Regions from separate parts of the Streptomyces syringium genome, predicted to be linked through region 3. Evidence: riboswitches for the same ligand, from Rfam matches in the RefSeq annotation. Region 3 holds a riboswitch; each other region holds the start of a gene.
What was found. A riboswitch is a leader RNA that binds a small molecule or an ion and turns the genes downstream of it on or off. The one in region 3 is predicted to bind cyclic di-AMP.
Positions count from the first base shown of each region.

Region 1: it holds a riboswitch for cyclic di-AMP, as region 3 does, so the genes downstream of both, JO379_RS05290 (C40 family peptidase) here and JO379_RS03945 (C40 family peptidase) in region 3, are expected to answer to the same signal.
Region 2: it holds a riboswitch for cyclic di-AMP, as region 3 does, so the genes downstream of both, JO379_RS25540 (M23 family metallopeptidase) here and JO379_RS03945 (C40 family peptidase) in region 3, are expected to answer to the same signal.

Region 1 is NZ_JAGIOH010000001.1:1,204,666-1,212,518, reverse strand. It holds gene JO379_RS05320 (adenosylmethionine--8-amino-7-oxononanoate transaminase) at 1-276, opposite strand, end outside; gene bioB (biotin synthase BioB) at 269-1,489, opposite strand; gene JO379_RS05310 (8-amino-7-oxononanoate synthase) at 1,638-2,807, shown strand; gene JO379_RS05305 (DUF397 domain-containing protein) at 2,811-3,086, opposite strand; gene JO379_RS05300 (helix-turn-helix domain-containing protein) at 3,096-3,974, opposite strand; gene JO379_RS05295 (ATP-binding protein) at 4,240-4,668, shown strand; gene JO379_RS05290 (C40 family peptidase) at 5,026-5,496, opposite strand; cyclic di-AMP (ydaO/yuaA leader) riboswitch at 5,501-5,686, opposite strand; gene JO379_RS05285 (hypothetical protein) at 6,006-6,314, opposite strand; gene JO379_RS05280 (ATP-dependent Clp protease proteolytic subunit) at 6,321-6,956, opposite strand; gene JO379_RS05275 (dienelactone hydrolase family protein) at 7,158-7,853, shown strand, end outside.
Region 2 is NZ_JAGIOH010000001.1:5,717,178-5,725,030, reverse strand. It holds gene JO379_RS25545 (GntR family transcriptional regulator) at 1-661, opposite strand, end outside; gene JO379_RS25540 (M23 family metallopeptidase) at 905-1,708, opposite strand; cyclic di-AMP (ydaO/yuaA leader) riboswitch at 1,722-1,875, opposite strand; gene JO379_RS25535 (M16 family metallopeptidase) at 2,143-3,510, opposite strand; gene JO379_RS25530 (M16 family metallopeptidase) at 3,555-4,910, opposite strand; gene JO379_RS25525 (DNA gyrase/topoisomerase IV subunit A) at 5,143-7,605, shown strand; gene JO379_RS25520 (CobW family GTP-binding protein) at 7,613-7,853, opposite strand, start outside.
Region 3 is NZ_JAGIOH010000001.1:855,107-862,959, forward strand. It holds gene JO379_RS03935 (alkaline phosphatase PhoX) at 1-818, opposite strand, end outside; gene JO379_RS03940 (rodlin) at 1,018-1,428, opposite strand; gene JO379_RS03945 (C40 family peptidase) at 1,772-2,245, opposite strand; cyclic di-AMP (ydaO/yuaA leader) riboswitch at 2,250-2,414, opposite strand; gene JO379_RS03950 (cytochrome P450 family protein) at 2,961-4,160, shown strand; gene JO379_RS03955 (MFS transporter) at 4,297-5,577, opposite strand; gene JO379_RS03960 (amino acid adenylation domain-containing protein) at 5,608-7,185, opposite strand; gene JO379_RS03965 (non-ribosomal peptide synthetase) at 7,233-7,853, opposite strand, start outside.

The sequences.
Region 1 (7,853 bases), 350 kb from region 3:
GAGCCCGCCGAACATCACATGGCTCATCCGCCCCAGCTGTTGCTGGGCCGCCTCGTTGAGCACCGGGTGGTTGTAGCCGTGGACCGCCGACCACCACGAGGACATGCCGTCGATCAACTCGGCCACGCCGTCGACCGGTTCGGCCAGCCGCAACCGCACCCCCGACGCGGACTCGACGACCAGCGGGTCGACCCGGCCGGGCATCGGCCCGTACGGATGCCAGACGTGCTGCTTGTCCAGGGCGAGCAACTCGCCCGCGGTGAGCGGCTCAGGCATTGGGAGGCAGCTCCGTGCCGGCGCCACGACGGCGGACGGCGACCAGATCCGTACGGGCCTCGCCGGCGTCCGTGCGGGTCTCACCGGCCGGAGCCGGGAGCTCTCCCTCCGCGGTGGCCGCGGCCCCGTCGGCCGCGCCCGTCTCCCCGTCCCCGCAAGGGCCGCAGCCGCCGCCCCCGTGCCCGCCGCAGCCGGACGCCATCGCGTCGGCCCGGTGCGCGGGCAGCGTCGTGGTGCCGGTGCCCTCCACCTCGAAGCCGGCGTCCGCGATCATGTCGAGGTCCGCCTTGCCCTCCTGGCCCTCACTGGTCAGATAGTCGCCCAGGAAGATCGAGTTCGCGAGGTGCAGCGCGAGCGGCTGCATCGACCGCAGGTGCACCTCACGGCCGCCCGCGAGCCGTACCTCCACGTCCGGGCAGACGAACCGCACCATCGCCAGGATGCGCAGCGCGCGCTGGGGGGTGAGGTTCCACTCCTTGGCCAGCGGGGTCCCCTCGAAGGGGATGAGGAAGTTGACCGGCACCGAGTCCGGGTTCAGCTCGCGCAGCGCGAAGACCACGTCCACCAGGTCCGCGTCGCTCTCGCCCATGCCCGCGATCAGCCCGGAGCAGGCGGACATCCCCGCCGCCTGGGCCTGCTGCACGGTGTCGACGCGGTCGGCGAAGGTGTGGGTGGTGGTGATGTCGCCGTACGTCGCCTCGGAGGTGTTGAGGTTGTGGTTGTAGGCGTCGGCTCCGGCTGCCCGCAGCCGCTCGGCCTGTCCGTCGGTCAGCAGCCCGAGGCACGCGCACACCTCGACGTCCTCGTTCTGCTCCTTGATCGCCTCGATGGTCTTCGAGACCCGGTCGATGTCCCGGTCCGTCGGGCCGCGCCCGCTGGCGACCAGGCAGACCCGCTTCGCACCGCCGGCGACGCCCGCGGCCGCCGCCTTCGAGGCGTCGTCCGGCTTGAGCCAGGTGTACTTGAGGATCTCGGCCTTGGAGCCCAGCCGCTGCGAGCAGTACGAGCAGTCCTCGGGGCAGAGCCCCGACTTGAGGTTGACGAGGTAGTTCAGCTTCACCCGCCGTCCGAACCACCGGCGGCGCACCTTGCCCGCCGCGGCCACCACATCGAGCAGGTCGTCATCGGTGGTCGCCAGTACGGCGAGCGCCTCTTCGCGGGTCGGCAGCTCCCGCCGCAACCCCTTGTCCACCAGCGTGTTCAGCAGGTCCATGGCGCCGATCCTCGCCTACGGCAGCACTCCCGGCCAAGGTAGAGATCGCACAACGGGGGCCGATTCATGTGTGTGTATTGCCACACCCTGACCAGGGCCATCGGCGGCTACGTTCTATGCAAACCCCACAGAACGCGAAGGACGGCCGATGCCCCAGGATCCGTTCGACTGGATCGACGCGGAGCACGAGCGGCGGCTGGCCGCCGGGCTCGTACGGACCCTACGGCCGCGGCCGGCCGACTCGCCGCTCGTCGATCTGGCCGGGAACGACTACCTGGGCCTCACCCGTCACCCCGAGGTCACCGAGGCCGCCGCCGGCGCGGCCCGCCGCTGGGGCGCGGGGGCCACCGGCTCCCGGCTGGTGACCGGCACCACCGCCCTGCACACCCGGCTGGAGGAGAGCCTCGCCGGGTTCTGCGGATTCGAGGCGGCGCTCGTCTTCTCCTCGGGGTACGCCGCGAACCTCGCCGCGGTCACCGCCCTGTGCGGCCCGCCGAACCTGTCCGGTTCGTCCCCTTCGGTCCCGCTCGTCGTCTCCGACGCCGGCAACCACGCCTCGCTCATCGACGGCTGCCGGCTCGCCCGCGCCGAGACGGCCGTCGTCCCGCACGCCGACGCGGAAGCGGTCCGCAAGACGCTGGGGGCGCACGAGGGCCGGGCCCTCGCCGTCACCGACTCCGTCTTCTCCGTGGACGGCGACGCCGCACCGCTGGCCGCGCTCGCCGAGGCCTGCCGGGAGCACGGCGCGGCGCTGCTGGTGGACGACGCGCACGGACTCGGGGTCCTCGGCGAAGGGGGCCGGGGCGCGGTGCACGCGGCGGGCCTGGCGGGGGACGCGGACGTCGTCGCCACGGTCACCCTGTCGAAGTCGCTGGGCAGCCAGGGGGGCGCGGTGCTAGGCCCCGCGCGCGTCATCCGGCATCTCGTCAGCCACGCACGGACGTTCATCTTCGACACCGGGCTCGCCCCGGCGGCGGTGGGCGGCGCGCTCGCGAGCCTTGCGGTGCTGCGCCGCGAACCGGGGCGCGCGGCCCGGGTGCGGCACGTCGCCACCGAGCTGCACCGGAGGCTGACGGCGGCGGGGCTGACGGCGGTACGGCCCGACGCGGCGGTGGTGTCCGTCCGGGCCCCTTCACCGGAGGCCGCCGTGCGATGGGCGGCCGACTGCCGCGCCGCCGGGCTCGCGGTCGGCTGCTTCCGCCCCCCGTCCGTGCCCGACGGCGTCTCGCGGCTGCGGCTGACGGCGCGCGCGGACCTCACGGACCGGCAGATCGAGGAGGCGGCCGGCACGGTCCTGCGGACCGCACCGGCCGCCTGACGCTCAACTCCTGGTGGCGGTGGCCCCATCGGCCGCCCCGGCCCCGCGGCGGCGGCCGAGGCCACCGCCGCGGAGGTCTCCCACGAACGAGGACCACGCGGCGGGCGAGAACGACAGGACGGGTCCGGCCGTGCGCTTGGAGTCCCGTACGGCCAGCAGGTCCGGGCCGAGCGGGGCCGTTTCGACGCAGTTGTTCATTCCGGTGCTGTAGCTGCTGCGCCGCCACCTCGCGGCACGCAGGGCAGAGGGGGAAGGGACATAGCGAGGCATTGCGGGCATGGTGCCTCCTCACACGCCGTCATGGAGCCCGGCGATGTAATCCAACGAGTTCTCATGCGAGAGGGCGCGGGTCCGCAGGGTGGCGAAAGCGGAACCGTACGCCCGGAGGTCTTCTTTCCGCTCCAGATAGAGGCTACTCGTCAAGTGGTCGAGAACCACCACATCCAGATCTGCAATGCGCGGAAATGAGAAAATAACGAAAGGGCCGGTGATGCCGATATGGCTGCCCGCGGAGAACGGCAGCACATGCAGTCGCACGTGCCGCATGTGCCCCGTGGTCACCAGGTGCCGTAACTGCCCCGCCATCACCTCCCGGCCGCCGACCTCATGACGCAGTACCGCCTCGTCGAGCACCGCGCACAACTCCAGTGGACGCTCGCCCCGCAGCACCGACTGGCGGGCCATCCGCACCCGCACCAACTCCTCGACCTGCTCCGGGGGCGGGTCGTTCAGCGCCGCGCGGGTCACCGCGCGCGCGTACTCCGGCGTCTGCAACAGCCCCGGCACCACCGTGGTCTCCAAAGTGCGCAGGTGGGAGGCCTCGGACTCCAGGCTGATGAAATCGAGATAGGCGGGCGGCAGCCGGTCGCGGTAGGCGTACCACCAACCCCGCCGAGCCCCCGCGCCCTCACCCGGATCCGCCGACCCCGCGCCGCACAGCGCCCCCAGCAGCGCACGCAGTTCCGGGTCGGTCACCTGGTAGGCATCCAGCAACAGGGCGACGTCCGAGGGCTTCACGCCACTGCAGCCCGTCTCGATCCGGCTCACCTTCGACTGGTGCCAGCCCACCGCGCACGCCGCCTCCCGGCTGGTCAGCGCGGCCAGTTCACGCTGGCGGCGCAGCTCCGCGCCGAGCTTGCGTCGACGCACCGCGGGTCCGTAGCGCATGGGTATTCCCTTTCGGCCAAGGTGAACACGTCCACATCCATACGTCAGTGTCAATAGACGAGTGCGCCACCCAAATGTGGTCGCTCCCGGCAGAGTTCACCGCTTCGAGCGACAGATATATGCATTTTCCGGTGGATCGCTCACTCTCGGACGCCGACGGTGGCACTCTGTGACGAAGAGCCGTCCGAGACCGCTCCCGACGTCACCGCGTCAGTGCCCTGCGTCACGCGTCGGAGCCCGGCCTCGGTAGGAAAGGGACAGCGCCATGGCGGATCACCAGGAAGCAACCGTAACCCTGCCGAGCGCCCCCGCCTCGGTGTCCGACGCGCGCCGCTATGTCGCGCGTGTACTGGCGGAATGGGGGCTGGCGGACGGCACCGAGGACGCCGACACGGTTCGGCTGATCGTCTCCGAACTCGCCACCAACGCCGTGCAGCACACCCGCGGCCAGTCGCCCACCTTCACCGTGGACGTCCGGCTCGACCGGGAGGAGCAGCTGCGCATCGGCGTCACGGACAGTCACCCCCGCTATCCGAGAAGGCTGCCCGCCGCCGTCCAGCAGGACAACGGCCGCGGCATGGTCATCATCCGCTGTCTGACCGCCGAGCGCGGCGGCAGACTGTCGGTCACCCCGACGGCCGACGGCGGCAAGACGGTCTGGATCTGTCTGCCCTGGACGGTGCCCGTACCCTGACCGCCCCGCGCGGCTGTGGGCCGGGCGGTGGGCCCCGTGGCCTCGAGAAGGCCGAGGGGTCCACCACCCGGCCCAGGGGCTCGCACGGTGATCGCACGGTGCTCGCGGACAAGGCGGGTCGAGCGGCTCGGGCAGGTCACCGGCGGGCAGGCGCGCCCTTACCCGTTCCGGATCGCTGCCGGTGAAGGCGACCGTGTGCCCGGTCGGGGCCGGCGGCCCCCGTCGCGAACGAGGGGCCGCGGCACCACAGTCGTGTCCGCCGTCGGCGGGTGGGAACACACCCTTTGCCGTGTCGGCGCACAGGGAGGCGAGGACGGTGGCGGGGGCGGCCGTCGCGGCACGCCACCGTCGGCGCTTTCAGTTCACGCGGCCGTAGCTGACGCTTCTGGTCCAGATCCGCTCGTGGCGGACGACCGCGCCGGTCTTGGGAGCATGCAGGATCCTGCCGTTCCCGACGTAGATGCCCACGTGATAGACGCCGCCGGCGGAGTGGAAGAACACCAGGTCCCCGCGTTGGCGGGCGGAGCCGGGCACATGGCGGGCGCGGTTGTACTGGGCGGCGGCGGTACGGGGCAGCTTTTTGCCGACCCGCTTGTACGAGTACTGCGTCAGCCCCGAGCAGTCGAAGCTGTACGGTCCCGTCGCGCCCCACTGGTAGGGAGCGCCCTGCTTCGATTCCGCTATCCGCAGGGCGAGGGTGGAGACGTTCGCGGCCTCGGCGTCGGGCGAACCGCCGGGCACCAGCACCGAGGCGCCGACGGCTGCGAGGGTGAGGGCCGAGGCGGCCTTGGCCCTGGAGAACTTCGTTGGTCGTTTGTGCGCGGCCATACGCAACCCTTCGTCTGCCGCCTATGAAGGATGACCTGTCGGGTTCGGGCAGGCGAAGATGCCCGGCCGCCGAGGCGGCTTCACCCCAAGGGACGGCCAGTGGTGCCGGTCGTCCCGCCGTACTCGGGTCCTCCACTCCTGCCGATGCACTCGTGTCGACCAGTCATCCGGGCGGCGGCAGGATTCGGCGTCCGCCCGGACCGCCCCGCCGCGGTGGCGGGGTCTTGTCGTCGCCTGGATCTTGGCGCAGCCGCGGCACGGATTCCGAGAGGATCCGGTGATATGTGAGCCTGGTCACCTCTGGCGTGTTCGGGTGGACACCGGACGGTTTGACGCCCACCGCTCAACCCTGTTGAGCCGTTCACCTGCGGCGAGTTGATCTCCGTGATCGCCTCGTGCGCGCGCGGCTCGGATCGATCACTGCGCGATGTCTACGCAGGGTCCGCTGTCTGCGGGAGATCGCGTTGAGGTGTCGCCCGGCCGGTCGTTCCGGCGCGCGTCCGGGCTCATCAGCCCGGCGTGTTCGGCGGCATGGTGACCCGTGCGGCCCGCCGCTCCCCGTCCAGGACCAGCATCGCCCGCGCGAGTGTTCCGGTGTGCACCTCGCGTTCGCCTCGCTCGTGCATGAGCGTCAACGCCTCGCGCAGCCCCGTCGCCGCGACCACCAGAGCCTGCGCCGCCCGTAGTCCGGCGTACGTGTCATGCGCGCGGGCCGGGTTGATCCGGCCCAGAAGATCCAGTACTTCCAGATACCGGTCCACCAATTCGCCCTCGGCGCGGGTCAGGGCGGGCAGGGGTGGCAGTTGGGGCGGCCACATCGCGGCTCACCTCGCGCCGAGCGGCACGCCCGGGCCCTTGCGGCTGGAGGTGAGCCGGTCGACGAGCCCGTACGCCACCGCGGCCGCGGCGTCGAAGACGGTGTCCCGCTCGATGTCCCGGTCGACCCGCTCCACGCTCTGCCCCGTGTGCCGCACCAGCATCTCCGTCAGCGTGTCCCGCATGCGCGACATCTCCCCCGCCTGGATCTCCAGATCGGAGGGCTGGCCCTGGACCGGTTCGCTGAGGGACGGCTGATGAATGAGGACGCGCGCGTTCGGCAGCGCCAGTCGCTTGCCCGGGGTGCCGGCGGTGAGCAGCACGGCGGCGGACGAGGCGGCCTGGCCCAGGCAGATCGTCTCCACGTCGCAGCCGATGTAGCGCATCGTGTCGTAGATGGCGCACATGGCGGGGAAGGAGCCGCCGGGGGAGTTGATGTAGAGCGAGATGTCCCGCTCGGGCGCCGCGTGTTCGAGGTACATGAGCTGTGCGATCACATCGCCGGCGCAGGTGTCGTCGATCTGCGTGCCCAGAAAGACGATGCGCTCGGACAGCAGCTTGGAGTACGGGTCCATCGTGCGGGCGCCGGTGCTCGTGCGCTCCGTGAACTCGGGCAGGACATAGCGGGCCGTGGGTCGGTGCATGGTGGCACTCCTCGTCCGTAAAAAATGTACAGGACGTACAGATCGTTCGGATGAGCATGGCTCAGCGCGGCTCGGCGCGGCAACGGATCGGACGTGGTTTCGCTCTGGGCGTGAGCGCGGCGGTGCCGGGGTGGTGGGCCCCGGCCCGTCGTTGACTCAACCCTTGTGCGCGGGCATCGGGGCAAGGAAGGATGATCCGCCATGCCCACCAAGTCTCTGCAGATTCCCACCGCGGACGGCCAGGCCGACGCTTTCGCCGCTTTTCCCGACGGTGGCGGGCGGCACCCGGGGGTGCTGCTGTACCCGGACGCCTTCGGCGTGCGGCCCGTGCTGGAGGAGATGGCCCGCGAGCTGGCCGGGCACGGGTACTACGTGCTCGTCCCCAACCTCTACTACCGGCACGGCCCGGCGCCGGTGATCGAACTTCCCGGGCACATCGGGGAAGAGGTCCGGCCGGCGGTCTTCGAGCGGCTGATGCCCTTGGTCAAGGCGCACACCTCCGAGCGTGTCCTGCGCGATGCCGACGCCTACCTCGGATTCCTCACCGCCCAGCCCGAGGTGGGTGCCGGACCGGTCGCCGTGATCGGCTACTGCATGGGCGCCGCCTTGGCGATGCGCACCGCGACGGCCCACCCCGGCCGGGTGGCCGCCGTCGCCGGATTCCACCCCGGCTTCCTGGTCACCGACGCGCCGGACAGCCCGCACCGCGACATCCCCGAGCTCGCCGCCGAGGTCCACCTCGGTCTCGCGGAGAACGACATGACGCCCCAGACCATCGGCGAGCTCCGCCAGGCCCTGGACGCCGCGGGTGTCACGCACACCACCGAGGTCTACCCCGGCACCCTGCACGGTTTCACCATGGCCGACACCGACGCGTTCGACCCCTCCGGGCTGCGG
Region 2 (7,853 bases), 4.9 Mb from region 3:
GCACCGCCCGGCGCAGTCGGTATTCACCCGGCGGCCGGCCGGCCCGTGCCTCGGCCAGCGCCCGGGCCCGCTCCGCGTCGCCCCGGGCGACGGCGTCGACGAGGGCCCCGTGGGCGTCCCAGACCTCGACGGGCCGCAGCGGGGTCTCCGGTGCGTAGACCCAGGCGATCTTCAGTCGTAGCTGGGTCAGCAGAGCGGCGAGGCTGGGGCTGCCGGAGGCCTGGGCGAGGGTCTCGTCGAACCAGTCGCCCAGCGGGCGCAGTTCCGCCGTACGGCCGCCCCGGGCGCGCTCCTGCCCGAGCCTGACCAGTCCGCGCAGCACCTTCAGATGGGCCTCCGTGCGGCGCTGCGCGGCGCGTGCGGCACCGAGCGGCTCCAGCAGGGCCCGGACGTCGAGGAGATCGGCGGCTTCCCGCTCACTGGGTTCGGCGACGCACGCCCCGGCGTGCCGGCGGGTGGTCACGAACCCTTCGGAGGCGAGGGTGCGCAGGGCTTCGCGCACCGGCACCCGGGAGACGCCGTAACGACGGGCCAGTAACTCCTCGATGAGCCGGCTGCCGGGCGGGTGGGCCCCGGAGACGATGTCGTCGCGGATCGCCGCGCACACGGCGTGCGCGGAAATGCGGCCGCCTTCTCGCACTGCGTCGCCATTGCCGGTCACGTGGGGCCCCACATCGGTGAACCTCCGCCTTAATCCCCGCGAAACGCGGCCGATTGACGTCTGTTCGGCGACTCTATGGCAATAGCCGGGGATTTCCGATGGGAGACCGGAATCCATGGCTATTTTTTGGCCAACGGGCCGGTGGATACGCCTGGTCGACGCGTCCGGCCAACGCGAAGGCCCCGGCCGGAGCCGGGGCCTTCGCGAAAGATGAGTGCGGGACTTGCGCCCCGGAGGCGACGGTCAGACGCTGACGCCGTGCGCGCGCAGGTAGGCGACGGGGTCGATGTCGGAGCCGTAGTCGGCACCCGTACGGGCCTCGAAGTGCAGGTGCGGGCCGGTGACGTTGCCCGTGGAGCCGGAGATGCCGATCTGCTGCCCCGCGGTGACCGTCTGGCCGGCGCTGACGCTGATCGAGGAGAGGTGGCCGTACTGCGTGTAGGTGCCGTCGTTGTGCTTGATGACGACGTTGTTGCCGTACGCGCCGCCCCAGCCCGCCTCGACGACGGTGCCGGCGCCCACGGACTGCACCGTCGAGCCCTCGGCGGCGTGGAAGTCGACGCCGGTGTGGCTGCCGGAGGACCACAGGCCGCTGGAGGCCTTGTAGGAGGTGGAGACGTAACTGCCGTCGATCGGGGAGACGTAGGCGTTGAGACGCTTGCGCTCCTCGTCGCGGGCGGCGCGCTCCTTCTCGGCGCGCTCGGCCTCGGCCTTGCGCTTGGCCTCGTCCGCGCGCTGCTTGGCGTCCGCGGCCTTCTGCTTCGCGTCGGCCTCCGCCTTCAGCCGCGCCTCGGCCTCGTAGGCGGCGCTCTGCTGGGTGTCGGCCTGGGCGTCGATCCGGTCGGCGGTCTCGTCACCCATGACGACGGCCTGGGTGAGGCCGGTGTCCTGGACGCGCGGGGCGTCGTCGGTGGCGGCGATCGCCGGAGCGGCGAAGCCGGCGACCACACCGGTGGCGGTGAGCGTGGCGATGCCCGCCACGTTCGCGCTCACGCGGACGGCGCGGCTCGGACGACGATGCTTGCCAGTGGCACCTATGAACGCCATGGGTGTGGCCATTCCTTTCCTTCCTTCTCGCCTACCGGGTTAGCTGACGGGTTCGGAGCAGGAAGGTCTCCTACGGCTCCCTCCGGGAAGGGACCCGATTCACCCCAGGGACTGTGGGTCCCCGGCTCCCCTGGCTCGCGCCATTGGGGACTCGGCGATGACTGACCGGTGCCGCGGATGCGACTCACATCTGACGGTCAGCCGGACTGACGCTAATCGGGGTGCGTTTCGATCGACAAACAGAACCGAGGTTTTGTGTCGTACGCCACACTCCAGACGTGCAACCTCTCCTTCAAAACGGACATAAGGGAGGCACGCGAGCCCCGTTGGCCCCGCGTGCCTCCCTTATGCGCTTATCTGCTGACCAGTTGGCCGTCCCGTGCGGGCGCTGCCGACCGCACCCGGCCGCGACCGGTCACCGCTCCGACGTGCCGTCAGCCCTGGACGACCGTCACCGCTCCGATGCCCAGTGCCTTGACGGGCTCCAGGATCTCCGCGGCGTCACCGACGAGGACCGTCACGAGGCGGTCGGCCGGGAACGCGCTCACGACGGCCGCGGTGGCCTCCACGGTGCCCGTCTCCGCGAGGCGCTCGTACAGGTGCGCCTGGAAGTCGTCCGGGAGGTGCTGCTCGACCTGGTCGGCGAGCGTGCCCGCGACGGCGGCGGCCGTCTCGTACTTGAGCGGGGCGACGCCCACGAGGTTCTGCACGGCGACGTCGCGCTCGGCGTCGGTCAGCCCCTCGGCGGCCAGGGTGCGCAGCACGGTCCACAGGTCGGCCAGCGCCGGTCCGGTGGACGCGGTGTCGACGGAGCCGCTGATGGCGAGCATCGCGGCGCCGGTGCCGTCGGGCGCCGAGCGGAGCACCTGGCCGAAGGAGCGCACACCGTAGGTGTAGCCCTTCTCCTCGCGCAGGACGCGGTCCAGGCGGGAGGTGAGGGTGCCGCCGAGGCAGTACGTGCCGAGCACCTGGGCGGGCCAGACGCGGTCGTGCCGGTCGCCGCCGATCCGGCCGATGAGGAGCTGGGTCTGCACCGCGCCGGGGCGGTCGACGATCACGACGCGGCCGGAGTCGTCCGCGGTGATCGGCGGTACGGGCCGGGGCTCGGCTGCGGAGCCGGTCCACGCGCCGAGGGACTCGGCCAGCGCCTTGTCGAGGTCGACACCGGTGAAGTCGCCGACGACCACGGCGGTCGCCGTGGCGGGGCGGACGTGCGCCTCGTAGAAGGCGCGGACGGCGGCGGCGTCGATGCGCTCGACGGTCTCCTCGGTGCCCTGGCGGGGGCGGGACATCCGCGACTCGGCGGGGAAGAGCTCCTTGGAGAGCGCCACGGCGGCCCGGCGGGCGGGGTTGGCCAGCTCGTGCGGGATCTCGTCCAGCCGGTTGCGGACGAGGCGCTCGACCTCGCCGTCGGGGAACGCGGGGGCGCGCAGGGCGTCGGCGAGCAGACCGAGCGCCTTGGGCAGCCGGGAAGCGGGGACCTCCAGCGAGACCCGGACGCCGGGGTGGTCGGCGTGCGCGTCGAGGGTGGCCCCGCAGCGCTCCAGCTCGGCCGTGAACTCCTCGGCGGTGTGCCGGTCGGTGCCCTCGGACAGGGCGCGCGCCATGATCGTGGCGACGCCGTCGAGCCCCTGCGGCTCGGCGTCCAGGGGCGCCGCGAGGTTGATCTCGACGGCGACGACCTGCTGGCCGGGGCGGTGGCAGCGCAGCACGGTGAGGCCGTTGGGCAGCTCACCGCGCTCGGGGGCCGGGAAGGCCCACGGGGTGGCCTCGCCGGGCTGCGGCCGGGGGTGGAAGTCCATCGAAGGGCCTGCGGTCCGCGTGCTGCTCGCGGGTGCGGCGTCGCTCACTGGGCCGTCTCGCTTTCCGTTGCGTTTCCTGCGTTCTCGTCGGCCTCGGGGGCGGTCGGCTCGTACACCAGCACGGCGCGGTTGTCGGGGCGCAGCCGGGCCGCGGCGACCTCCCGCACCTCCTCGGCGGTGATGTCCAGGACCCGGTCGACCGCGCTGAGGGCGAGCTGCGGGTCGCCGAACAGGACCGCGTAGCGGCACAGTTCGTCCGCGCGGCCGCTGACCGTGGCGAGCCGGTCCAGCCACTCGCGCTCCAGCTGGGCCTGGGCGCGCTCCATCTCCTCCGGGGTCGGCCCCTCGGCGGCGAAGCGGGCCAGCTCCTCGTCGACGGCGGTCTCGATGTCCGGGACCTCGACGCCGCCGGACGTCTTGACGTCCAGCCAGCCGAGCGAGGGGGCGCCGGCGAGCCGCAGCAGGCCGAAGCCGGCGGCGACGGCGGTGCGGTCGTGGCGGACCAGGCGGTTGTGGAGCCGGGAGGACTCGCCGCCGCCGAGGACGGTGAGGGCGAGGTCGGCGGCGTCGGCCTCACGGGTGCCGTCGTGCGGCAGACGGTAGGCGGCCATCAGGGCGCGGGAGGGGACCTCCTCGCGCACGACCTCGCGCAGCTGCTCGCCGATGACGTCGGGAAGGCTGCCGTCGCGCGGCGGCTGCTTGCCGTCGTGGGCGGGGATGGAGCCGAAGTACTTCTCGATCCAGGCGAGCGTCTGCTCGGTGTCGATGTCGCCGACGACCGACAGGACGGCGTTGCCCGGCGCATAGTACGTGCGGAAGAAGGCGCGCGCGTCCTCCAGGGAGGCGGCGTCCAGGTCGGCCATCGAGCCGATCGGGGTGTGGTGGTACGGGTGGCCGTCGGGGTAGGCCATGGCCGTCAGCTTCTCGAACGCGGTGCCGTAGGGCACGTTGTCGTAGCGCTGGCGGCGCTCGTTCTTGACGACGTCGCGCTGGTTCTCCATCGACTCCTCGTCGAGGGCGGTCAGCAGCGACCCCATCCGGTCGGCCTCGAGCCACAGGGCCAGCTCCACCTGGTGGGCCGGCATGGTCTCGAAGTAATTGGTGCGCTCGAAGCTGGTGGTGCCGTTGAGCGAGCCGCCCGCGCCCTGCACCAGCTCGAAGTGGCCGTTGCCCTTGACCTGCGCCGAGCCCTGGAACATGAGGTGCTCGAAGAGGTGGGCGAGGCCGGTACGGCCCTTGACTTCGTGGCGCGAGCCGACGTCGTACCAGAGGCAGACCGCGGCGACCGGGGTCAGATGGTCCTCGGAGAGCACCACCCGCAGGCCGTTGGCCAGGCGGTGCTCGGTCGCTGTCAGGCCGCCGGTACCGGCCTGTTGCGTGGCCGTGTGACCCATGGGCATGTACGTCCCTTCGATCGCTGGAAAAATCTCGCCCCGCCTCGCGGCGTCCGCCGCGGCGACTAGCGTGATGAACAGTTCTGTCACTGTATGCAAGCGCGCTGACATCTGGCGAAGTTCCCGTCACGGTGCGCTCTTACGGACGGGTCGCGGTCGGCGTTGTCAGTGGCGCGGTCCACAATGGTCGGCGTCAGACCCCCCACCTCGGCAATCGATCGAAGGAGCCGCAGCCGCGATGGCCCGCCGCAGCACGAAGACCCCGCCGCCGGACGACTTCGAGGAGCGCATCCTCGACATCGACGTCGTCGACGAGATGCAGGGCTCCTTCCTCGAGTACGCCTACTCGGTCATCTACTCGCGCGCTCTGCCCGATGCCCGGGACGGGCTGAAGCCCGTCCAGCGCCGCATCCTGTTCCAGATGAACGACATGGGGCTGCGCCCCGAGCGTTCGTACGTGAAGTGCGCCCGCGTCGTCGGCGAGGTGATGGGCAAGCTCCACCCGCACGGCGACGCGTCCATCTACGACGCCCTGGTCCGCATGGCGCAGCCGTTCTCCATGCGGGTGCCGCTGGTCGACGGGCACGGCAACTTCGGTTCGCTGGGCAATGACGACCCGCCCGCCGCGATGCGGTACACCGAGGCCCGCATGGCGGCGACGACGTCGCTGATGACGGAGTCGATCGACGAGGACACCGTCGACTTCACGCCGAATTACGACGGCAGCGAGCAGGAGCCGGTGGCCCTCCCGGCCGCCTATCCGAACCTTCTGGTCAACGGCGCGACCGGCATCGCGGTCGGCATGGCGACGAACATGCCGCCGCACAATCTGGGCGAGGTCGTCGCCGCCGCCCGGCACCTGATCAAGCACCCGGGCGCCGACCTCGACACCCTGATGCGGTTCGTCCCGGGTCCGGACCTGCCCACGGGCGGCCGGATCGTCGGGCTGAGCGGCATCCGGGACGCCTACGAGACCGGCCGCGGCACCTTCAAGATCCGTGCGACCGTCGCCGTGGAGAATGTGACGGCCCGCCGCAAGGGCATCGTCGTGACCGAACTCCCCTTCACGGTGGGTCCGGAAAAGGTGATCGCCAAGATCAAGGACCTGGTCGGCTCGAAGAAGCTCCAGGGCATCGCCGACGTCAAGGACCTCACCGACCGCTCCCACGGTCTGCGCCTGGTCATCGAGGTGAAGAACGGCTTCAACCCGGAGGCCGTGCTCGAGCAGCTCTACAAGCTGACGCCGATGGAGGAGTCCTTCGGCATCAACAACGTCGCGCTGGTGGACGGCCAGCCGTTGACGCTGGGCCTCAAGGAGCTGCTGGAGGTCTATGTCGACCACCGCTTCGAGGTCGTGCGCCGTCGCAGCGAGTTCCGCCGCGGCAAGCGCCAGGACCGGCTGCACCTGGTCGAGGGCCTGCTGGTGGCCCTCATCGACATCGACGAGGTCATCCGAATCATTCGATCGAGTGAGAACGCGGCGCAGGCCAAGGAGTCACTCGTCGCGCGCTTCTCGCTCTCCGAGGTGCAGACGCAGTACATCCTCGACACCCCGCTGCGCCGTCTGACGAAGTTCGACCGCGTCGAGCTGGAGTCGGAGCGCGACCGGCTCACCACCGAGATCGAGGAGCTGACCCGGATCCTGGATTCCGACGCCGAGCTGCGCAAGCTCGTCTCGGGCGAACTGGCGGACGTGGCGAAGAAGTTCGGCACCGACCGTCGCACGGTGCTGCTGCAGTCGGCGGGCTCGCCGGTCTCCGCGGTGCCGCTGGAGGTCGCGGACGACCCGTGCCGGGTACTGCTGTCCTCGACCGGGCTGCTGGCCCGTACGGCCAGCGCGGAGCCGTTCGCGCACGAGGGCGACCACGGCGAGGTCAAGCGCGTCAAGCACGATGTGATCGTCTCGGCGGTCCCGGCGACGGCTCGGGCGGACGTGGGGGCGGTCACCTCGGCCGGCCGGCTGCTGCGGCTGCCGGTGATCGATCTGCCGCAGCTCCCGGAGACGGCGTCGGCGCCGAATCTCTCGGGTGGCGCGCCGGTGTCGGAGTTCCTGTCACTGGAGGACGGCGAGCGGATCGTCTGCCTCACCACCTTGGACGAGTCCTCGCCGGGGCTCGCGATCGGCACGGAGCAGGGCGTCGTCAAGCGCGTGGTCCCGGACTATCCGGCCAACAAGGACGAGCTGGAGGTCATCGGCCTCAAGGACGGTGACCGGGTCGTCGGGGCCGTGGAGCTGCGTACGGGCGAGGAGGACCTGGTCTTCATCACGGACGACGCCCAGTTGCTGCGCTATCCGGCCGGGCAGGTCCGGCCGCAGGGCCGGCCCGCGGGCGGCATGGCGGGGATCAAGCTCTCCGACGGGGCGAAGGTGATCTCCTTCACGGCCATCGACCCGGCGGGCGACGCCGTGGTGTTCACCGTGGCGGGCGCGCGCGGCACACTGCTCGGCGCTTCGGAGACGACGGCGAAGATGACGCCGTTCGACCAGTACCCCCGCAAGGGGCGGGCCACGGGCGGCGTGCGCTGCCAGCGGTTCCTCAAGGGCGAGGACTGCCTGGTGCTGGCCTGGGCGGGCGCGTCGCCGGCCCGCGCGGCGAACGCGGCGGGAACCCCCGTCGAGCTGCCGGACCTCGACCCGCGCCGCGACGGCTCCGGCGTGCCGCTGGCGAAGCCGGTGGCCGTCGTGGCGGGGCCGGTGTAGCTGCCGGTCAGCCCTGCGCGTACCGCAGGACGCCCCACATGCTGTGCTCGTCGGCGGTGGCGGCGTCCTGCGGACCGGTCTCCCGGCAGGTCTCCAGCTCGCGCCGGAGCGCCTCGGCGTCGATGCCCGAGCCGATCAGCACCAGCTGGGTGAGGCGCTGCGCACCGCGCGCCCAGGGCGCCGGGTAGAAGCGCAGGAAGCGGCCGACGGCGTGCACGGCGTACCGGTTGCGCGGGTCGGCCGCTCCG
Region 3 (7,853 bases):
ACACGGTTGTCGCCCTTGGTGGTGAACCAGCAGGTGTCGTCGGCGTAGTAGCAGCCTTCGCCGCCGTTGAAGCGCTTGGCCCCGGCGACCTGGTTGCGGGTGGCCGTGCGGGCGCCGGACGGGTCGGGGACGGCCCCCCAGGTGACGGGCCCCGAGGTCCCGGAGCCCATGGTGAGCACCTCGAGCTTCCCGGCCGAGAGATCACCCCAGGTGGTGGGGGTGAAGCGGTAGAAGCAACCGTCGGTGACGTCCTCGGTCAGATAGACGACCTTGCGGACCGGGTCGGCGGCGGCCGCTTCGTGCTTGAAGCGGCCCATCGCGTCGCGCCGCACCGCCGCCTTCACGCCCCACGGGTCGGTCTCGTAGACGTAGCCGCGGTCGACCTCCTCGCAGGACAGCCAGGTGTTCCACGGCGTCCTGCCGCCCGCGCAGTTCTGGCGGGTGCCGGAGAGCACGCGGTACGCCGCGACGACGGTTCCGGCGGCATCGAAGCGCAGCGCGCTCGCTCCTCCGGAGGGGTTGATCTCCGAGTTGGAGACGTAGATCCAGCCGGTGCCGTCGGCGTAACAGGCGCCGCCGTCCGGGGCGTTGTGCCAGGTGTAGGAGGTGCCGGAGACCTTCTGTCCGGACCGGGCGACGATCCGGGCACTGAAACCCTTCGGCAGCCGGAGACCATTGCCGTCGGCGGCGCCGAGCGGTCCGTAGGGTCCGGCGCCCGGCTGGGCCGGGCTCGCGTAGGCGGCGCTCCACAGTGAGCCGCCGAGGGCGGCGGCCGAGGTGCCGACGACGGCCGCGCGCAGGAAGGTGCGACGTTCCACGGTCACTCCAGGGGACTTGGGGGGTGCCTCGTCACCGACCGGCGGCGAGGCCTGGTCTCCCGGACCATAAAAGCGCAGAGTTGACAGTACATCAACAAGAAGTGAACTGAGGTGATCAATTGCGTCGGCGCACGGGAATCCCCCTGTTCCGGATCCCGCATATCCGGAACAGGGGGATGAACGCCAAGGCTCTGGGCCGTCAGTGCCCGTCGTGCGCGCTGTTCCCGGAACCGTTGCCCGTGAGGATCGGGATCTCGTCCAGGATGTGCGACAGCTGGTCGTCCCCGTCGCTGATCGTGGAGTTGTCGGTGCACTGCTGCTGCTGCTGCGAGGTGAGGATCGGGATGTCCTGGACACCGATGTTGAGCAGCGCGATGAGGGACTGGACACCGATCTTGCCGATACCCAGGCACGGCTTGTTGAGCGTGCCCTGGATCAGGCTCATCTGCGGGCTCTGCTTGCCGCCGGTCTTGGTGTTGCCGTAACCGGTCTTCGCGGCGTTGCCATTGGCGACGTCACCGTTGTCGTTGCCGATCGCCATCGCGGGAGCGGTGATGGCGCCGACCGCGGAAACCGTCATCGCGGTCGTGGCGAGTACCTTCTTGAGCACGTCCATGCCTTTCGATCGATTAGCGCCCCTCACAAGGAAGCGACCTGAGTAACTCCGGTCGATTTAAGAAGTTCCGGACATTCACTCATTTGAGCCAGCCGGACCATGGGCGACACCATCGAAAGGCAACCGTCAAAGGGCCACCGACCGCCCGGGAGACAGGGCGGGCCATTGCGCACGCACGCGCGGCGCACTTCCGGGGCGGCCAATGGGGTGACGGCGCCCGGGCGTTTCGGATTCGGCTGGTAGCGTGCTGCGCGCAGCGGTGCCTCCGCAGCCGTCAGCCCGCCCGGACATTGCCCCCACAAGAGCGTCCGGGCGGGCTTTTGAACAGCCTCAAGGGCTACTTGACGCGGCCGTACCAGACACTGTTCGTCCAGATCTTCTCCAGCCGCACGGACTTGCCCGGCTTCGGAGAGTGCCAGATCTGATTCTTCCCGGCGTAGATCCCCACGTGGTAGACGTTGCTGCCCGAGTGGAAGAACACCAGGTCGCCCGGCTGTCGTGAGCCGGCCGAAAGGTGCCTGGTCTTGTTGTACTGCGAAGCCGCGGTGCGCGGCAGCGCCTTACCCGCCTTCTTGAAGGCGTACAGCGTCAGGCCCGAGCAGTCGAAACGGTTCGGACCGGTGGCGCCGTACTGATACGGCGACCCCTTCTTGGAGGCCGCGATCTGCAGCGCCTTCGTTCCCGGAGTCGCCGCCTGTGCGTCGGTTGCCAGTGTCGGGATCAGCATCGACGCGGTGACGGTGGCTGCGGTCAGAACCGATGCGGTTCCGGCCCGGGAAAGCAGTGCGGGTATGCCAGGGAACGCAGACATGCCAAAGCCCTTCGTCATCCGCCTACGAAAGGTGACCTGTCGGGTTCGGGCTGACAAAGTTGCCCGGCCACATACGTGGCTTCACCCCAAGAACCACTGCCATCGTGGTTCGTCGTGCTTGGGTCTCCCGCTCCTGCCGATCCTTGATCTGAATCTGCACCCGGACGGCGGCAGGACTCGGCGTCCGCCCGGGTCGCCCGCCTCTGTGACGGGTTCTTGTGTTCGAGCAGAGATCCTGCATCATCGACCGCTCAAAATCAGAGCCCAAACGGCCTTCTGTGAACTTGTTCACTTCGCGTCGACTCGAGGAACCGGCGGCTGATTTCGCCCCGCCCGAACCTCCGTCAACAGCCCCCGCACAGCGGAAATCAGTGTCGGGCGGAGCCTGAAAGCGGCTGGATATCAAGGGAGTTACCGGCGGTCGCGGCCGAATCCCGTCGAGCACCGGAAGAACGGCCCGGGGTGCACACCCGGCGGTTCCGCCGGCCACCCCGCCCGACGACTGAATGGCAGCCTCCGCATTATCCGCGACCAGGGCGGACTGACGGGTGATGAGCGACCGCAACCCCTCGCGTTCGACGGCGACGACGGCGGATCCTTCGCGCGACCCAAAGTGTGGACGGCTCCCCACTTAGTGCTACGGTCGGTCCGTCAACTGGGGGCCCATCCCCACTTGGGCTCCGGTCATGCCCCGGAGACGACGAAGGGAACGCTTGTGTCCACGCCAACGCTCGAGGACCTCACGCCCGCCGGCACGGACTTCGCCAAGGACCCGCATCCGCTCTACGCGAGCCTGCGGGAGCGGGGGCCCGTCCATCGGGTGCGGACCCCCGACGGGCGCGAGTCCTGGCTGATCGTCGGCAACGACGAGGCCCGGGCCGCCCTGACGGACCCCCGGCTGCGCAACGACATCCGCTACTCGCCGGACTGGGAGGACGACGGCGGCTACGCGATCGGGCTGAACATGCTCCAGGTCGACCCGCCGCACCACACGCGCCTGCGCAAGTTCGTCGCCAAGGAGTTCACCCCGCGCCGCATCGAGGAGCTGCGCCCGCGCATCTCGCGGTGGACCGGCGAACTCCTGGACGCGATGCTGCCGCTCGGCCGCGCCGACCTCGTGGAGTCCTTCGCGCTGCCACTGCCGCTGACGGTCATCTGTGAGCTGCTCGGGGTGCCCGTCGGCGACCGCGCGGCGTTCCGTGAGTGGTCCAACGAGGTCGTCCTCCCCAGCAGCCCGGAAGCCGCCGGTGCCGCGGCCCAGGCGATGACCGCGTACTTCGTCTCGCTCATCGAGGCCAAGCGGCAGTCGCCCGGCGACGATCTCCTCAGTGCCCTGACCACCGCCACGGACGACGACGGCGACCGGCTCTCACCCGACGAACTGCTGGGCATGGCCTTCGTCCTGCTCGTCGCCGGCCACGAGACCACCGTCAACCTCATCTCCAGCGGCGTCCACGAGCTGCTGCGCCACCCCGACCAGCTGGCGGCACTGCGCGCCGACTGGTCCCTGCTCGACGGCGCGATCGAGGAGATGCTCCGCTACGGCTGCCCGGTGGAGCGGTGCGCCTTCCGCTACACCGCCGAGCCGGTGGAGATCGGCGGCACCACCGTCCCCGCCAGGGAACCGGTGATCGTCGTGCTCGCCGCGGCGGCCCGCGATCCCCGGCACTTCCCCGACCCCGACCGCTTCGACATCCGCCGCGAGGCCCGTGGGCACCTCGCCTTCGGTCACGGTGTCCACCACTGCATCGGCGCCCCGCTCGCCCGGATGGAGGCGGCCATCGCCCTCAAGGCGCTGCTGGAGCGCTGCCCGGACCTCGCCTTCGACGTCGACCCCGCCGCGCTTTCCTGGCGGCCCAGCATGGCGCTGCGCGGGCTGCTCGCCCTGCCGGTGAGGTTCACACCGCAGCGGTAGCGCGCGGCTTTCCGGGGCGGACGTACGGGTGGCCCGAACCCGTCGGAGACCGACGGGTTCGGGCCACTGTCGTGACGGGCGGGCAGCCAGGCACGCCCGACCTGAAATGACCGCACTCTTGCTCGATCACGCTCTCTTATGCCGCTTCCACCGGCTCCGAGGAGAGCGAAGTCGGCTCGAAGTCACGCATCGTGCGCAGCGGCGAGCACAGCAGCACCAGCGGGGCGAGCACCAGTCCGGCCGCGAAGATCCACAGCGTCTCCCGGACGCCGATGAGCGCGCCGAGGGCACCCGCCAGCAGACCGCTCAGCGGGAGGACGCCCTGGACCAGGAAGCGCATGGTGGCCGTCATCCGGCCGAGCAGGTGCGGCGGGCACTCCGTCTGGCGGTACGTCACCTGGCAGATGTTGTAGAGGGTGATGCCGGCCGACTGGACCACCGCGCCGAGGATGAACAGCCCGATCCGCCAGTCCTTCTCCGCCAGCGGCAGCAGCAGTCCGAACGGCGCGGTGGCGAGCAGGGACAGCCAGGTGAGCCGGGCCGCGCCGATGGCCTTGGAGAGCCGGCCGACGACGAGCGCGCCGAGCATCGCACCGATCGTGGACACGGCGAGCACCCAGCCGACCGCCGCGGCCGGCAGTCCGACGGTCCGGCTCAGGAAGAGGACCTCGAGGGTGATGGTCGCGCTGAGGAAGAGGTTGGTCGCCGCGGTGTTGAGGGCGATGAGCCGCAGGGTCCGGTGGCCCAGGACGTAGGACAGGCCCTCGCGGATGTCCGTGAGCAGCCCGCCCTTGCGGGCGGCGGCGGGCTGCTCCTCGCGGGCGCCGATGCGGCCGAGGAGGATCACGGAGGCCAGCGAGGTGACGGCCTGGCCGGCTATCGTCCCGGCCGCGCCGAAGGCCTGGACCATGAATCCGGCGATGCCGGGGCCGCCGAGCTCGGCGGCGGAACGGACCGTCTCCAGCTTGGAGTTCCCGTTGATCAGCTCGGAGTCCCCGACCAGCGTGGGCAGATAGCTCTGGTCCGCGACATCGCCGAAGAGCCGGGCGCAGCCCATCAGCAGTGCCACGGTGTAGAGCAGGGGCATGGAGTGCAGGTCCAGCAGATACGCGAGGGGGACGGCGGTGAACAGCACGACGCGCACCGCGTCCGCGGCGATCATCACGTTGCGGCGGCGCATCCGGTCGACCCATGCCCCGGCGGGCAGTCCGAGCACCAGCGCGGCCGCCTGTTCCGCGGCGGCCAGCAGGCCGACCTCCCAGGGCGAGGCGTGCAGGGTGAGCACGGCCATCAGCGGGAGCGCGACGTAGGTGATGCTGCTGCCCAGTTCATTGCAGATGTGGGAGGACATGAACAGCCGGAAGTCGCGGCGGCGCCGGCGGTCGGGCGCGGCGAGTTCCGCGGTGGAGACGGACACCTGGGTTTTCCTTAACTGTGGGTCGTCGGTCTAGCGGGACGAGGCGGTGGCGAGCGGCCGGTCCGCTGTCCGCGCGGGATCCGGCAGGGCGCGCGGGTCGAGCTTGCCGCCGGGGGTGCGCGGCAGTTCGGCCAGCACGACGACATGGGACGGTACGAGGTAGCCGGGCACTCTGTCACCGAGGAATCGGCGGATGTCGTCGGGCTCCACGGTCGTGCCGGGGGCGGCCACGACGTAGGCGGCCAGCTGCGGTTCGTCCCGGTCGCGCAGGGCGCGGGCCACCACCTCCTCGACCGCGGGGTGCGCCGCGACGGCCGCTTCGACCTCCTTGAGCTCCACCCGGTGCCCGCGGATCTTGACCTGGTCGTCGGAGCGGCCGAGGAACGCGAGCGTCCCGTCGGCGCCGCGCCGGACGCGGTCCCCGGTCCGGTACATGCGCGCGCCGTGCTCGGTGGTGAAGGGGTCGGCGACGAACCGCTCGGCCGTCGGGCCCGGCCGGCCGTGGTAGCCGCGGGCCAGGCAGCCGCCCCCGATGTACAGCTCGCCGGCCACGTCCGGGGCGGCCTCGCGCAGTTCGCCGTCCAGGACGTAGGCGCGGGCACCCGGCAGCGGTACGCCGATGGGGATCACCTCGTCGCCCGGGCGCCCGGCGAGTGCCGCGGGGTGCGGCTCGTAGGTGGTGGCGGTGATCGTCGTCTCGGTCAGCCCGTAGGAGCTGATGACCGGGGGGCCGCCGGCGGCGAACCAGCGGACCAGGTCGGCGATCCGGCCGGCGTCGCTGCCGATCACCACCTGGCGCAGCGCCCGGGGCAGGGGCCGGGGGCGCCGCTCGACGTCCCGGGCCCACTGCGCCCAGTAGGGGGTGGGCAGGTTGACGAGCGTGACGCGGTGGTCGGCGAGGAACGGCTCCAGTTCGGCGGGCGAGAGGACGTTGTCCTCGACGAACACGGCGGCGCCGCCGGTGCACCAGGTGGGTACGGCCTCCTCCAGTGACACGTCGAAGGCGGGGGCCGCGAACTGCAGCACCCGGTCGTCGGCCGTCAGGGCGTACCGTCCGGCGAGCGCCGTGGCCTGGTGGGTGAGGGCGGCGTGGGTGACGGCGACGGGCTTGGGCGTGCCGGTCGAGCCGGAGGTGAAGAGGACGTAGGCAAGCAAGCCCGGCGCGATGTCCGCGACGGGGCCGCCGTCGGCTCCCGCGCCGGTGGCCGCTTCGTCGGTGGCGGCCCAGAACAGCTCGGTGCCGCAGCGGGTGCGCAGCCCGGTGGCGTCGGCGCGGGAGGGGACGACGGCGTGCCGGGCGCGGGCCGCGGCGACGAGGGTGCGCAGCCGTTCGTCGGGGGCGTCGAGGTCGACGGGCAGCAGGGCGGCTCCGGTGTACCAGATGCCGAGCAGGCCGACGGCCCAGTGGGCGCCTCGGCGTACGCCGAGGACGACGGTGTCCTCGGGACCGGCTCCGGCGCTGCGCAGGTCGCGTGCCAGGGCGCGGGCGCGCCGGTCGAGTTGGCGGTAGGTCAGTTCCTGGCCGGGGCCGCTGACGGCGATCGCGTCGGGGGTCCGGGCCGCCTGCCGCGCGATGCGCAGCGGGACGGGGGCGTCCGTCCGGGTCATGGGGGCTCCTCTCGAAGGGCGGGGTGCGGCGGGTCAGCCGGTCGCTGTCAGCCGGTCGCGGTCTGCCGGGCGCGCGGGCGCAGGGCCGGGCGGGCGGGTGCGGGGGTGGCCGTGGCGAGCCGTGCCACGACGCCGGCCGGGGTGGGCGTCTCGAACAGGTCCCGGATGCTGACCTCGGCGCCGAGGGCGGTGCGGATCCGGCCGACGAGGCGGGTGGCGAGGATCGAGTGGCCGCCGTGGGTGAAGAAGTCGTCGTCGAGGCCGGCTTCGGGGAGGCCGAGGACCTCGGCGAAGATCGCGCAGACGGCCCGCTCGCGCTCGGTGCCCGGGGCCCGGCCCACGGTCCGGTGGACCGTCTCGGGGGCGGGCAGGGCCTTGCGGTCGAGCTTGCCGTTGGTGGTGAGGGGGAACGTCGCCAGCTGCAGGAACAGGGACGGGACCATGTAGTTCGGCAGTGCGGCGCCGAGCGCGGACCGGACCTCCCCGGGCGTGGCGGCGCCGGTGAAGTAGGAGATCAGGCGCTGCCCGCCGGCGCCGTCGCGGTCCACGGCGACGACGGCCTCGGTGACGCCGTCCACGGCGCGCAGGGCGGTCTCGACCTCGCCGAGCTCGATGCGGTTGCCGCGGATCTTGACCTGATGGTCCTGGCGGCCGAGGAAGTCGAGCTG